Regions from separate parts of the Bacillus sp. 41-22 genome, predicted to be linked through region 2. Evidence: riboswitches for the same ligand, from Rfam matches in the RefSeq annotation. Region 2 holds a riboswitch; the other holds the start of a gene.
What was found. A riboswitch is a leader RNA that binds a small molecule or an ion and turns the genes downstream of it on or off. The one in region 2 is predicted to bind cyclic di-AMP.

Region 1 (7,724 bases), 1.0 Mb from region 2:
GCCGGAAAGAGGGACATACATAAGTGGTAAGTAGAAGGAAATCATTTCATACAAAAAGGGTATTCCAAATCAAATTTGGAATACCCTTTTTTATTAACCTACAAATGTTTGATACAGTAAGAAAATATTTAAAACGATAATAAGTGCAGCGATTAACCACGCGATAAATGTTGTAATGCGATGGTTGACGAGTGCACCCATAATCTTCTTATTACTTGTAAACATAATAAGTGGTACTAATGCAAAGGCAATACCGAAAGATAAGACAACTTGACTCATAACGAGAGCGTAAGTTGGATTTACACCTAAAGCGATAATAACGAGAGGCGGAATCATTGTTATAAATCGGCGTAAGTATAACGGAATATGCATTCGAATGAATCCTTGCATAATAATATCACCAGACATCGTACCAACAGAAGAACTAGATAAACCTGCTGATAAAAGTCCAATCCCAAATAATGCAGCCGATACAGGACCGACTAAATTACTGAACTGGTTAAAAGCAACATCAAGGTCTTCAACGTGCAAGCCGTTTTTAAAGAATAGTGCAGCTGCTACAATTAACATACTTGCATTAATTGCTCCAGCGATAACCATTGCAATAATAATATCGATGAATTCGAAGCGGAAAATCTTTTTCTTTTGTTCATCATTTGTTCCGACTACACGGCGCTGCGTTAAGGCCGAATGTAAATATATCGCGTGCGGCATTACTGTCGCACCTAAAATTCCAGCTGCTAAAAGGATGCTATCTACACCTTGGAATTTTGGAGTGAAAAGTCCTGAGAGTAGAGGGCTTAATTCCGGTTTTGCGTAAAAGACTTGGATACCAAAAGCGATAACAACGATAAAAATCATACCTGTTATGATAGCTTCTAATGGACGAAAGCCTCTGCGTTGAAATTCAAGAATAATAAATGATCCAACTGCTGTAATTAAAGCAGCTGGTAACATCGGAATTCCAAATAGTAAGTATAAGCCAAGTGCTGCCCCAATAAATTCAGCTAAATCTGTAGCCATAATAACGAGTTCCCCTTGTATCCATAAACCGATGGAAACTGGTTTGGGGAAGTTTTCGCGAGCTACTTCAGGAAGATTTCTCCCAGTAGCGATTCCTAATTTAGCTGATAAAGTTTGAATTAATACAGCCATTAAATTAGAAGCGAGTATTACCCAAAGCAATAAATACCCATATTGTGATCCAGCTGCGATATTTGTAGCGAAGTTCCCAGGATCAATATAAGCAACTGATGCGATAAAAGCAGGTCCTAAGAATGGTAACAGTCTTTTAAAGCCTTTTGTTTGTCCACTTAACGCTAAATGGGCTGATTGAACTGTTGTACTTTGAGAAGGGACTTGTTCATCTTTTGTTATATCTTTATTCATAGTAGTATTCCCCTTTGAAATCTTAACTTGATTAAAGTTTCACTTTATTTTTACTCATTATTTCAATACATTTAGATATATGATGTGGCAATTTCATTTGAACATAAAAGTTTCCTTAATGCAAATTATATGACTGTGTGCAATGAATGGTGTGACGATGCAAAAATATTTTGGGAGTTTATGGTTGTTGAATAAGGGAGAAGATAATAAATTATAGGGTTGTTTTTGAAATTTATGTGAACATACAGCCTATATTACAGCATATTAATTGATGGAAATGAAATTGTATGATATATAATATATTGGGATTACAACCTAACCGTAGTGTTTTGTTCTGTAATCTTGTTTTTATTTTTGTTAACTTATAGAAAAAATTGTAAATAGAAGAAAATAGGCTAAGTACAATTTAGTATGTATTTTCTTATTATATATGTTTTGATATGAACGTTAACTTATACATGATTTTAAAATTTAGATAGGTGGTAGAAATACATTGGCAACTACAAAACCATATAGAGTATTACTGTATTACATGTACACAACAATTGAAAACCCAGAAGAATTTGCTGAACAGCATTTAGAATTTTGTAAATCACTTGAGTTAAAAGGAAGAATTCTTGTAGCGACAGAAGGAATTAACGGAACTTGTTCTGGAACTGTTGAGCAAACAGAAAAATACGTGGAAGCGATGAATAATGATCCACGTTTTGCTGGAATCGTATTTAAAATTGATGAGGCAGATGAACATGCATTCAAGAAAATGCACGTACGTCCTCGTTCAGAGTTAGTTACACTTCGTCTAGAAGACGACATTAACCCGAAAGAAATTACTGGGAAGTATTTAGAACCAAAAGATTTTTATGAGGCAATGAAACAAGAAGATACAGTTATCATTGATGCACGAAATGATTATGAATTTGATTTAGGACACTTCAAAGGTGCGATTAAACCAGATATTGAATCATTCCGTGAATTACCAGATTGGATTAGAGAAAATAAAGAAACACTTGAGGGTAAAAAGATTTTAACGTACTGTACAGGTGGAATTCGTTGTGAGAAATTCTCAGGTTGGTTAGTTCGTGAAGGTTATGAAGATGTAAGCCAGCTTCATGGCGGAATTGTAACGTACGGAAAAGATCCAGAAGTACAAGGTGAACTTTGGGATGGTCAATGTTACGTATTTGATGAGCGTATCGCTGTACCAGTAAACCAAAAAGAACATGTTATCGTTGGTAAAGATCACTTTACAGGTGAACCTTGTGAGCGCTATGTAAACTGTGCAAACCCTGAATGTAACAAGAAAATTTTATGTTCTGAAGAAAGTGAAGCAAAACATTTACGTGCATGTTCTCATGAATGTCGTGTACACCCACGTAATCGTTATATCGTGCAACACGAATTAACAGAAGAGCAAGTAGCTGCTACATTAGAAAAAATCGAAGCAGGTAAGTAAGCATAATAGAAAACAGATGGTAGCATCGTGCTGCCATCTGTTTTTTAGTTACTTTGTACTATCCTTCTCTTTCACAGCAGAAAGTACAGTTTGTTTTACCCATGCTTTTCTTCGTTTATGTTGTACACTCCATTGGTATAAACTTTGTATACCTAAAATAAGTGAAATGACTATGCCACTAATCGCTATTAATAGAGCAAAAAATTCAAAAGGCGATGATATTTTGTTTGAATCGGTGTTTCTTAAAAGATCAATCATAGTAAACCCTAACATTTGGCCTACAACAGAGTAGAGCGTTAAAATTAATAATAAGAGGCTATCTTTTTTTGAAGCAACATTTTCTTGATATTTAAATAAACTATCGAGATTTTGTTTCGCGTTCGTGTACAGTACTTCAATGTTAAAAAGTTTTCTTAGACGAAAGAAAATATCTTCACTTTGTGATTGGGATACTAATTCTAAAGAAAAATAATTAGCTGTAAACGAATTTATTGAATAAATTAATTTCTCTATTTCATTTGTATCTTGTTCAATATTTAACTCGGCATAAGCGTTTGCCATCTTTAATAAAACAACTTTATGAAATAAATTTAATAATAAAGCGTAATAAAACTCCCCGTACATTTGACTAGCAAGTTTAGTGACTGCTTGTTCACCTTCATTTGTAATACATGTGAAAATATGTTCTTCCATAATAAAGTAACGGTTAGGAGCCCATCTTTGATAAGAATGTTTTGTTAAATAATCGTGAATATAAGGAACATTATTTGCACTAATATATGGCTTACCATCATCTGATAATCCGGAAAGACTGGAAGCTCGATATATATCGATTATATGAAGGTCTGACTCTTTGTTTATGGATAATAGAGTTTGTACATACATTCGCTGGTCTTCAAAGAAAGGGAATGTTTGAAAGTAAGAACTCCGCAATCTCTTGTTCTCAAAGAAGTCTGTTAAACCATGAAATAAATCACCGAATATAAGTTTTTCTACTTGTGAATATTTTTTTCCATCACATTCAATACAAATAGTCTCAGTCGTATCACTATTAGTTTCAAGTACACGGAAGCGAACCGCGAATTCAATCGCTTCTGATAATGTCATGTTAGGAGCGGTTTTTATTTCTGTCCGAATTGTTAAGAACCCAAGCTCATAAGGACAAAGTGTTACATCAATAGAATGTATCTTGAATGGAACGGAAATAAGGTTAGTTGTTAAATGTCCATTTAAATTAAGGTCTTTAGAATAGCGCTGTAATCCTTTTTGATGTTCTGAATGAGGAAAGAGAATTTTATTTGTAAAGGAAAGATAGTATGCTTCCATATTTTGATGTGAAACTTGAAATTTCCCGTAATATGTATTTTCATCTTCAAGATGATCGAGTCGAAAAGGTCGAAAATCATTTTTTTGTAAGAAAGGGAACATATTTTGTTCATATCCAGTTTTAAACGAAAACGGGAATATAAATTGAAATATAGCTGTTGTTACATCTTTTTCCTCGATTGTTTGTATTGCCTCCATTTACATTGTTTCCTTTCCGTATAAGCTATAGAAACAACATGCCCAATTTTTCTTGAAAATAACCTCTCTTGTTCATTAGATTAAGAATGAAAATTCAGCTTATTTAACAAGGGACATGTATAATGTTATGTATACTAAAATTAGTATAATTGTGTTAGAAAAAGGGGGATGTTGTATGCGTATTTTAGTATTAGGAGCTGGGGGCGTTGGCGGATTTTTCGGTGGCCGATTAGTAGAAAAGGGAGAAGATGTTACATTTCTCGTTCGCAGCAAAAGAAAACAGCAATTAGAAGAAAAAGGCCTTGTTATTCGTAGTGTTAATGGAGATTTTTCATTTCAACCGAAATTGGTAACGAAAGAAGATAGAACGACTCCATTTGATGTGATTTTATTTTCAACAAAAGCGTATCATTTACACGAGGCGACCATAGATTTAAAGCCGTTTGTAGGTAAAAATACTGTAATAATCCCATTGTTAAATGGTATCGCTCATTTATCACTATTACAAAAGGAATTCGGTGAAGAGAAAGTAATTGGCGGTCTATGCTTTATCGAGACGACATTAAACGATCAGGGAGAAATTGTACAAACGAGTGCTGCCAACAGACTTGTATTTGGGGAAATTAAGCCTCAAGATTCAGAGAGAATAAAGCTTATTTCTAAAACATTTGCAGATACAAAAGCTAGTTTTGTTTTAAGTGAAAATATTGTGCAAGATATGTGGCATAAATATTTATTTATCACCGCAATGTCAGGTGTGACAACATTAATGCGTGCGCCGATAGGACCGATTCGTGAGAGTGATGGAGGCCGAGAATTTATTAGGAACTTATTTGAAGAATCAGTGCAAATCATGAAATCTATGGGGGCTCCAGTTAAGGAGAATATCGCCCAGGAACATATGAAAACGATTGATAAAATTTCGTATGATATGAAGTCATCGATGCAACGGGATATGGAAAAAGGTTCGCTCATTGAAGGGAAGCATTTACAAGGATACTTATTGAAATTAGCAGAGGAAATGTCTATAGATGTGCCTTTATTAAGTGTTGTGTATCAAAATTTAAAGGTATATGAAAAAATGATTTTTACTAAAGAAATGGTATGAAAAAGAGTAAAGGATAGCAAAATATAAATGTTGCTATCCTTTTTTTGTTTCTTTTTGACAATTTATTCGTTTCTTTTCGGTTTATCTGTCGTATTTCGTTCTCTTTCACGTTTACCATATAGCTGATTAATTTCATTTGCTACTGCATCTAAATAGGAATCGGAAAAAAGTGGCTTCTTTTCTTTAGACATACGGGTCTCCTTTGTGGATTTTTAGTATTCATTATGTATATTTTTCGGTGGATTATGCGCAATCGTTTTAATTTTTTTCTTTTTTAAAATTTTTGTTTACTTTTTGAAAATAAAGGAGTATTATAATCCACAGTTTCAATTTTCTAAATCGCTGAAGCCGCATGGTGCGGGGGACCCGTTCTTATGGATTAGTACATAATCCAATGGGGTGAATCCTTGAAAAAGGTAGGGCTACTCATAGGCCCGAATCCGACAGCTAACCTCGTAAGCGTTATATTGAGAAGGAAGGTGGAGCTTGTGCGACAAAAAAAATAATGTCTACAAGTCTATTTCGTTATGGCTTGTAGACATTTTTGTTTTCTGAAGAAATAGTTTATCGCTGTAACTAGCAAAATCGTTCGTACAAAATTATTGGAGAGTGGACAGCATTGGTTTCATCTATTAAAAGATTTTTAATTGGAAGACCGTTAAAATCAACTGAGTTAGGAGAGCAAAAACTTAATAAAACGAAGGCGCTAGCCATTTTATCTTCTGACGCATTGTCATCGGTCGCATACGGACCAGAGCAAATATTAATTGCACTAGCAGGTCTTGGAGCAATAGCTTATTGGTATTCCATTCCGATAGCTGTTGGGGTATTAGTATTATTGACAGCTCTTATTTTATCTTATCGACAAATTATTTTTGCTTACCCTCATGGCGGCGGAGCATATGTTGTATCAAAAGAAAATTTAGGGATGAATCCGGGATTAATAGCTGGAGGATCTTTATTAGTCGATTACATTTTAACTGTTGCAGTAAGTGTGTCCGCAGGTACAGATGCGCTCACATCAGCTTTTCCTAGTTTACATGCACATAATGTAATCATTGCGATTATATTTGTCATATTGATTACCATCTTAAATTTAAGAGGCGTAACGGAATCAGCTTCCGTTTTAGCATATCCGGTTTATTTATTCGTTGTAGCATTATTTATATTAATTGGTGTAGGAATATATAATATTTTGACTGGTCACGTTTCACCCACGCTGCATTCGCCAATTGGAACACCAGTTGCGGGAATTAGTTTGTTCTTACTGTTACGAGCATTTGCTTCAGGAAGCTCTGCTTTAACGGGTGTTGAGGCGATATCTAACGCAATTCCAAACTTTAAAGATCCTGCACCTAACAATGCAGCGAAAACATTGCTTGCAATGGGTGCATTACTTGCAGTTTTATTTTCTGGAATTGTCTTTTTAGCTTATTATTACGGAATTAATCCAAGTAAGGAAGTAACAGTCGTTTCACAAATTGCTGAACAAACTTTTGGACGTAATTTCATGTACTATTTCATACAAGGTACAACAGCTTTAATATTAATTCTTGCGGCTAACACAGGTTATTCTGCATTTCCACTATTAGCGGTTAATCTTGCAAAAGATAAGTTCATACCGAGAATGTTTACGATTAGAGGAGACCGCCTAGGTTATTCAAACGGTATTATTATACTTGGGATTTCTTCGATTATTTTAATTGTAGCTTTTCAGGGGAAAACAGAACACTTGATTCCGCTATATGCAGTAGGGGTATTTATTCCGTTTACACTTTCTCAAACTGGAATGGTACTAAAATGGCTTCGTGAAAAGCCTGAAGGATGGGCTTTAAGATTAACGGTTAATTTAATTGGTGCAGTCATTAGTTTTATCGTTATGAGCATGTTCTTTTTAACTAAGTTCGCACAAGTTTGGTCAATCCTTATTTTCTTACCTTTTATTATCTTCTTGTTCCATCGAATTAAGAAGCATTATGATGCAGTGGGCGATCAATTAAGTTTAAAAACTTGTGAACCACTTGTTCCGATTGAAGGGAATGTAATTGTCGTTCCTGTAGCTGGTATGACTCATGTAGTAGAAAATTCATTGAACTATGCTAAGGCTCTTTCTGCAGATCAAGTTATCGCTGTATATGTTGCTTTTGACAGAGAAGAGGAAAAGAAATTTGAAGAGAAATGGGAGAAGTGGCAACCTGAAGTAAGGCTTGTTACATTACATTCTCATTATAGAAGCATTATTCAGCCGCT
Region 2 (7,724 bases):
AATGATAAATCCAATTTCCACAACAAACATAATCGGATTCTTTATCATTACTTTCGGGTTCAATTTCGCAAAGGATTGTTTCATCGCATGTGTCACGATATCACGATCCATCGTTTTCGCTTGTCTAACTTCATCTTCTACAGCATGTATTTGTGACTGATTTACTTGTTTTTCTTTTACTACTACCGGTCTCATCATTTACCCTCCATTACTTCAATATAAGAAATTCTGCAATTGGGCCGAGTACTAACATCGGGAAAAATGTTAACGCACCAACAATTACAATCGTTCCAATAAAGATTCCTCCAAATAAACCATTATCCGTACGGAACGTTCCGACTGTTTCTGGTACTACCGTCTTCTCTTTCAATGAAGCTGCCACAGCTAGCATCGTAATTAAACTGAAATAACGTCCTAAAAACATAACTAAACCAGTCGTAATATTCCAAAACGGTGTATTATCTGCTAATCCTTCAAATCCAGATCCGTTATTCGCAGCTGACGATGTGTATTCATATACAACTTGCGTTAAACCGTGAAAACCGGAGTGAGAAATCGCATCCGTTCCTAAACTTGTTGAAAGAGCTAATGCTGAAAATCCTAAAATAAGTAATGGATGAAATAGAATCGTTACTGCAATTAATTTCATTTCCTTACCTTCAATCTTTTTACCTAAAAACTCTGGTGTCCTTCCGACCATTAATCCAGATATAAAGACTGCAATAATTGCATACATAATAATATTAATAAAGCCCGCTCCAACACCACCGTATACTGTATTCAACATCATATTTACGAGTGGTACTAATCCGCCAATTGGTGTTAACGTATCATGCATCGTATTAACGGCCCCTGTTTCAGCAGCTGTCGTTACTGTTGCGTATAGTGAAGAAAATACTGTTCCAAATCGCACTTCTTTTCCTTCTGTACTTCCTTGTACATGTTCGATACCCATTCCATTTAATGCCGGATTACCATTTAATTCAGATGTAGTAATCGTTATAAATCCGAGTAAAAACACCATAAATAGTGAAACGAAAAGGATACGTCCTTGTTTTTTATTTCCTACCATTCTTCCGTACGTAAATGGAAGTGCTGTTGGCAATAACATCATAAGCATCATTTGCAAAATATTACTCATTTGCCCTGGATTTTCGAAAGGATGTGTAGAGTTTGCTCCGAAAAATCCTCCGCCGTTATTTCCAAGTTCCTTAATGGAAACGAATGATGCAACTGGACCACGTAAAATACTTTGCTTCGCACCATCAATTGTTTGTGCTGTAACCGCCCCATCTAACGTTTGTGGTACACCAAGTGCGACAAAGACTAACGCCGCAATAAATGCGATAGGAAGAAAAACTCTCGTTAACGCTCTCGTAAAATCAACGAAAAAGTTACCAAGTTCTTTTCCAGCGAGCCCTCTTATAAATGCCATAACGATGGCTAACGTCGTTGCTGGTGCCGCAAACATTAAAAATGTAATCCCGATTAATTGTGATAAATAAGATAAACCATTTTCACCGCTGTAATGTTGTAAGTTTGTATCAGCCATAAAACTAATCGCTGTATTAAAAGCGAGCGTAGGCTCCATCCCTTCAATATGCGCTGGATTTAATGGCAATACACCTTGTAATCTGAAAATGAAATATACGACGACAATCATAAATCCATTGAGTAGAACTAATGATAATGCATACTGTTTCCACGTTTGATTGTATCCTTTTACACCTGTAATTTTAAAAATAAGTTTCTCAAAAGGCCCGAATACTTTATCTAGCTTCTTGCTACCTTGAAAGGCTTTCTCTAAATAAATCCCCGTTGGCTTTGCTACTAAAATAAACAAGAGCATTGTAATAACGACTGCAACCCAAATCATAATGAATGATTCCCCCTAATTAAAACTTTTCTGGATTTAATAATGCGTATACTAAGTACACCGTAATCGCTGCAACAATAACCGATAAGGCAATCATCATGATTGCTTCCCTTCTTTCACAACTTTATCTGACCAACTTGCAAGACTTGCCATCGATGCGACTAACCCAACAAAAATACCGATCATTACAACATCTAACATAACTACCCCTCACTTTTGTTAATTTTTACCATCTAGTTATCAAAAAAAGAACACTAAGCTCTACTTAGTGTTCGAAACGAACAACACAAAGTAAACCTCCTCTCTAAACGCTTACGAGGTTAGCTGTCGGATTCGGGCCTAAAGAGTAGCCCTACTTTCAAAATTGAAAGATTCACCCCAAGTGACAATGCACAAAATTGGTTCCCCCGCTCCATTTCTGGAACTCAGCGATTTTAGGTTTTTTTTGGAAATTTTATGAATGATTTATGAGAGTAAATATACTCCTCTAAATTTAACTTGTAAAGGGGTAAATTACTGAAAATAAGAAAATATCCATCTATTTAAGCGTTTACATTAGTTGTTATTAATATTTTTTCATCTGTTTTCTCGTCTTTCCTTTCTTTTTCACAGAAATGATCTTTTAAATACGAAATAAAAAGAGCGAATTACATGAAGTGCATAGCTTGTTGCACTCAGCATTCGCTCTTTTTTCATTCAACCTTTATTCTCCACGCAAAAAAGCACGCAAATTTCTCCCTCGAATATAAACTTGTGATAATTCCGCATGTAACTGCTCATATTCGGTAATATCCGCCTCTAAATACAAAACATCTTTTGATGGTAATATAATATATGGACCTGGAAAAAGAGGATCGAGCACTACCAATTCGTGAACTCTCTCTACCGATATCGCCCAACGATTCGCTATATCTCCTAGTAACAACACTTTCATCTTCATTTCCCCCACCTTATTCAAAAAATAAAAAAGAAATATTATCACAGTTCGTAAACACTACAAATTTAGCTCCAATTGTTTCATAGAGCCTGGCCGGATAGCGTTTATTCTTTGTAACAACAGTAATAGGCGCTTGAAAAGAAAAACGAATGTGTTCTGTGAAGAAACTAACTATCGGAAGCTCATCCCCTAGTAAAATCACCTTCTTAATACGTGTGCAAATACTAGTAAAATCCTTCTCCTTATTACAGCTATAAGCTGATTCAAACCCATACTCTCTAACTTCAGCCGCTATCTCTTCATTGGCTGTAAAAATAATTAACTCATGCTGAAATGCTACTAGCTCTCTTAAACTCTTTACCTTGTTTTTTTCTCCAACACAAATAAGTGTTAGTTCCATGTACCTCATCCTCCTTAGCATAAAAGAACTCAAACATAGATTGATATTCTCCTATACTAATCAGACCGATGAAGTGATGTATCCATCATGGCACCGTCCTCTCTCAAGACGCTTACGAAGTTAGCTGTCGGATTCGGACTTTGAGAGTAGCCCTACTTTCAACATTGAAAGATTCACCCCTAGTGACGACGCACAAATTGGTTCCTCCGCTCCATACATTTGGACTCAGCGTATTACAAAAAATGTATTCTGGCTGATATATTACTCCTGTATTTGGAAAAAGTAAACACAAAAAAAGCCAGTTAACAAACTGGCTTCTCGTATCTTTATACATGCGTCTTATTCAATTTATATGCAAAATGATTCGTCGGCCCATGACCACTTCCAATATTCAATGGCTCTTCAATTGCTATACTAATAAATCGTTTTGCTTCTTGAACTGCCTCTTCCATCAAGTAGCCTTTCGCAAGTCCTGCTGTAACCGCTGAAGCAAATGTACACCCACTTCCGTGCGTTTGCTTCGAAGGAATTCGTTCACTTCTAAATTCAATAAACTGCTCACCATCAAAGAGTAAATCAATTACTTCATTACCTTGATATTCTGCATGTCCGCCCTTCATAAGCACATATTTAGCCCCTAATTCATGCAATACTTTTGCAGCTTCCTTACTATCTTCTACATTATGAATCTCCATTCCAGTTAACACTTCTGCTTCAGGAACATTCGGTGTGACAACAGTTGCTACTGGCAATAAATATTCTTTTAATGCTTGTACTGCTTCTTGTTGTAATAATGACGCACCGCCTTTAGCAATCATAACAGGATCTAGCACAATATTATTCCAGCCAAATTTCTTAATATGCTCTGCCACAATTTGAATAATTTCACTACTAAATAACATTCCCAGTTTCACAGCATCTGGCGTTAAATCCGTACCAATTGAATTCAGCTGCTCCGTAATCCCTTCTAAAGAAACAGGATATACCCCTTGAACGCCAAGCGTATTTTGAGCAGTAATTGCTGTAATAGCCGTCATTCCATACACACCAAGCTCTTGGAATGTTTTTAAATCCGCCTGAATCCCAGCGCCGCCTCCGCTATCAGACCCTGCAATTGTTAAAGCTTTATTCACTTTCATCCCACTCATCCTTTTCTACCCAAAATAGCGATGATAAATTGTTTTCGCTTCGCTTATATCTTTCGTGCCATGTACAAGTACACGGCCATCTTTAAAAGCAACTAATCTCTTTTCTTCAACCGAAAATGATAATAAATATGGATTTACATTCAAATCATTCACGCGATCATTCAGCAATTTTTTATATTGTTCAAAATCCATTTCCTCTTTATGAGGTGGTCTAATTTGAACTGTATTTCTCCCGCATAACACTGCTGTTTTTGAAGTGTTTTCCTTATTTAAATATGGATATACTGCCTGTTCACCACACGATAGACAATTATGTTTACGAAGCTTTCGCACATTCATACATGAATATTCATTTTTCCATACATCAAATGATACAAGCCCATCTCGAAGCGAGTCATAATCTTCTACTAACAGTTTAAGTGTTTCCGTTACTTGATGAGAAACGACAAGAGACACAGCAGGCGATATAATCCCCGCTGTATCACATGTCGCTCCCCCAAGCGGAATCGATTGTAATAAACAAGATAAACATGGCGTTTTTCCTGGAAGAATAGTATAAGAAAGACCGTAACTCCCTACACATGCCCCATAAACCCATGGAATAGAATATTTTTGCGATATATCATTCACAATGAAACGTGTTTCGAAATTGTCAGTCGCATCGATGATTACATCAACATTTGTAACGAGTTCTTCCAACTCTTCAGCCGTTACATCCTGAACGAGAGCTTCTACTCTTACTTCACTATTAACCTCTTCTAGACGTTTTTTTGCCGCTACAGCCTTCGGAAGATTATTCTCTACATCACTCTCTGCATACAATTGTTGTCTTTGCAAATTACTCCAATCGACATAATCACGGTCAACAATTGTTACTTGACCAACGCCTGCTCTTACAAACATCTCTGCGTTTGCACTACCTAATGCGCCTGCACCGATAATAAGTACATGCTTTGTCCTTATCTTTTGTTGCCCTTCTTCCCCAATTGGAGAAAATAGCTCTTGGCGAGAATATCGATTATTCAACTACGCTCATTCCTTCTAAAGGACTACTTGCTGTTGCACAACGTTTACGTGCAATACGACCTGCTTCAAACCCTAATCGTCCTGCCTCAATACCTAATTTCATTGCATATGCCATTTTAATAGGATCGTTCGCTCCAGATACTGCAGTATTTAATAACACACCATCTGCTCCTAATTCCATTGCAAATGCTGCATCAGCTGGACTACCAATACCAGCGTCAACGATAACTGGTACTGTCGCTTGTTCAATAATGAAACTTAAATTTAATGGATTTACAATACCAAGCCCTGAACCAATCGGTGATGCTCCTGGCATAATCGCGTGTACACCAAGTTCTTGTAATTTACGAGCTAATACAACATCATCAGATGTGTATGGTAGAACGATAAATCCTTCTTCTAGTAACATTTCAGATGCCTTTAACGTTTCTACTGGATCAGGTAATAACGTTCTATCATCACCAATAACTTCTACTTTTATCATGTCACAAAGTCCAGACGCTTTTGCTAATTTTGCAATACGAACAGCTTCTTCAGCATTTTTTGCTCCTGCTGTATTCGGTAATAACGTATATTTTTTCACATCAAGTTTCTCTAATAAATTAGGCTGCTTCGCATCGAATATATCCATACGACGTACTGCGAATGTTAAAATCTCAGCCTCAGAAACATCAATTGCCTTTTGCTGCACATCAAAATCAGGGAATTTCCCTGTTCCTAATAAAAGTCTAGAATGAAATGAAAATTGTCCAATGTTTAACATAATCAACCGCCTCCTACGAAAGTTACAATCTCAATTTGGTCCCCATCAAAAACAGATGTATCGTTATGATCATCTTTTTGTAAAATATCTTTATTACGTTCTACTACAACAATTCTGTTATCTAACTCTAAATGTGTAAGTAGCCCAGCTACTGTTTTCACACTCTCTGGTACTTCAATTTGGTTACCATTAATTTTTAAATTCAAACTTCCATCCCCTTTCTAAACCGTTTTAGAAAGCAATGAATCTAGCAAGTGATTCTCCTGCTTTCCTTCTATTAAATCAGCCATATACTGACCAGAAACAGGACTTAATAAAATGCCGTTTCGATAATGTCCAGTACAAGCATATAAACCTTTTATTTCTTCATGCTCTCCCATATAAGGAGCTTCATGATTAGACTGCGGTCTTAACCCAGCCCACGTACTTTCCCATTCTGCTTCTTTTAAAGCAGGCAATATTGTATACGCACGCTCTAATATGGAAGTAATACTTTCTGGTTGTACAGATTTATTAAATGTATGAGGCTTCATCGTTGCCCCAATCACATAACGGCCACCGCGCTTCGGCGTAATATAAAACCTCTCCTGGAAAATAGGAGCTTTCAACAGAGGTTTCCTGCTTCTTACTGCAACAACCTCCCCCTTAACAGGATATGTACCCCAATCACTCTGAAAATAATGTAGCAATTTCGTACTCCATGATCCTCCGGCGATAACGACTTTTTCACATGTGATTACACCTTCGCTTGTCACAATTCCAGTCACTTTATTATTTTCAATACGAATATCAAACACTTCTGTTTGTTCATATATATCAGCTCCGGAAATTGCTGCAGAATGTGCGAATGCTTTCGTAAGCTCTGGTGCAATAACTTGACCATCTTTCGGATAATACACCGCCCCTATAATTGACTCGGAAAGAAACGGCTCTTTTTCCCGTAAATGGTCCCCCGTTAGAAATCGGGAATCTTCACCTGTTTTCTGCTGCCAATCCATAATATGAAGAATTCTTTTCTTCTCATCTTCATTTTGAGCGATGCGATAAATGCCCTTTTCTTCATACCCAATATCGATGCCTGTTTTTTCACGTAAAACTGCTGCAAGTTGTGGAAATATAGCACGGCTTTCTCTAGCAAGCTCAAACAACGGATCATATGCATCCCATTCTGCCTGAACACCGAGCAAACCAGCAGCTGCTTTCGAAGCTTCAGATGCGATTCTTTGCTTCTCTACAATCGCTACTTTATGCCCTCTTTCTGCTAGAAAGTGTGCAACTGAACTACCAATTACACCTCCGCCAATAATCGCTACATCATACTTCTTACACATGTTTTTCCGCCCACTTTCTTATTGATTCCTTATAAGATTTCGCCTTGCTATACGGATTACTACTGCTTATAATCCCGGACATAACAGCAATGCCACTTACACCATTTGCAAGAACATCACCTGTATTTTCAGGGGTAATCCCACCAATTGCAGTTATTGGTATGGATAAACAACTTGCCATATGAGCAATTTCTTCTAATCCTCTCGCTGGCACACCTTTTTTACAATCTGTCGGAAATACAT

Region 1: linked by a shared signal. The riboswitch ahead of LCF45_RS09245 (APC family permease) and the one ahead of LCF45_RS03820 (hypothetical protein) in region 2 are both predicted to bind cyclic di-AMP.

Annotation. Positions count from the first base shown of each region.
Region 1 is NZ_CP084035.1:1,794,325-1,802,048, forward strand. It holds partial or broken gene LCF45_RS09215 (M23 family peptidase) at 1-34, shown strand, start outside; gene LCF45_RS09220 (Nramp family divalent metal transporter) at 94-1,389, opposite strand; gene LCF45_RS09225 (oxygen-dependent tRNA uridine(34) hydroxylase TrhO) at 1,883-2,842, shown strand; gene LCF45_RS09230 (hypothetical protein) at 2,891-4,366, opposite strand; gene panE (2-dehydropantoate 2-reductase) at 4,542-5,474, shown strand; gene LCF45_RS09240 (hypothetical protein) at 5,537-5,665, opposite strand; cyclic di-AMP (ydaO/yuaA leader) riboswitch at 5,805-5,951, shown strand; gene LCF45_RS09245 (APC family permease) at 6,094-7,724, shown strand, end outside.
Region 2 is NZ_CP084035.1:745,390-753,113, reverse strand. It holds gene kdpB (potassium-transporting ATPase subunit KdpB) at 1-195, opposite strand, end outside; gene kdpA (potassium-transporting ATPase subunit KdpA) at 209-1,876, opposite strand; gene kdpF (K(+)-transporting ATPase subunit F) at 1,896-1,976, opposite strand; gene LCF45_RS03830 (SipW-dependent-type signal peptide-containing protein) at 1,973-2,077, opposite strand; cyclic di-AMP (ydaO/yuaA leader) riboswitch at 2,172-2,317, opposite strand; gene LCF45_RS03825 (hypothetical protein) at 2,580-2,810, opposite strand; gene LCF45_RS03820 (hypothetical protein) at 2,827-3,213, opposite strand; cyclic di-AMP (ydaO/yuaA leader) riboswitch at 3,307-3,454, opposite strand; gene thiD (bifunctional hydroxymethylpyrimidine kinase/phosphomethylpyrimidine kinase) at 3,540-4,352, opposite strand; gene LCF45_RS03810 (thiazole biosynthesis adenylyltransferase ThiF) at 4,368-5,387, opposite strand; gene thiG (thiazole synthase) at 5,380-6,150, opposite strand; gene thiS (sulfur carrier protein ThiS) at 6,153-6,356, opposite strand; gene thiO (glycine oxidase ThiO) at 6,372-7,481, opposite strand; gene tenI (thiazole tautomerase TenI) at 7,474-7,724, opposite strand, start outside.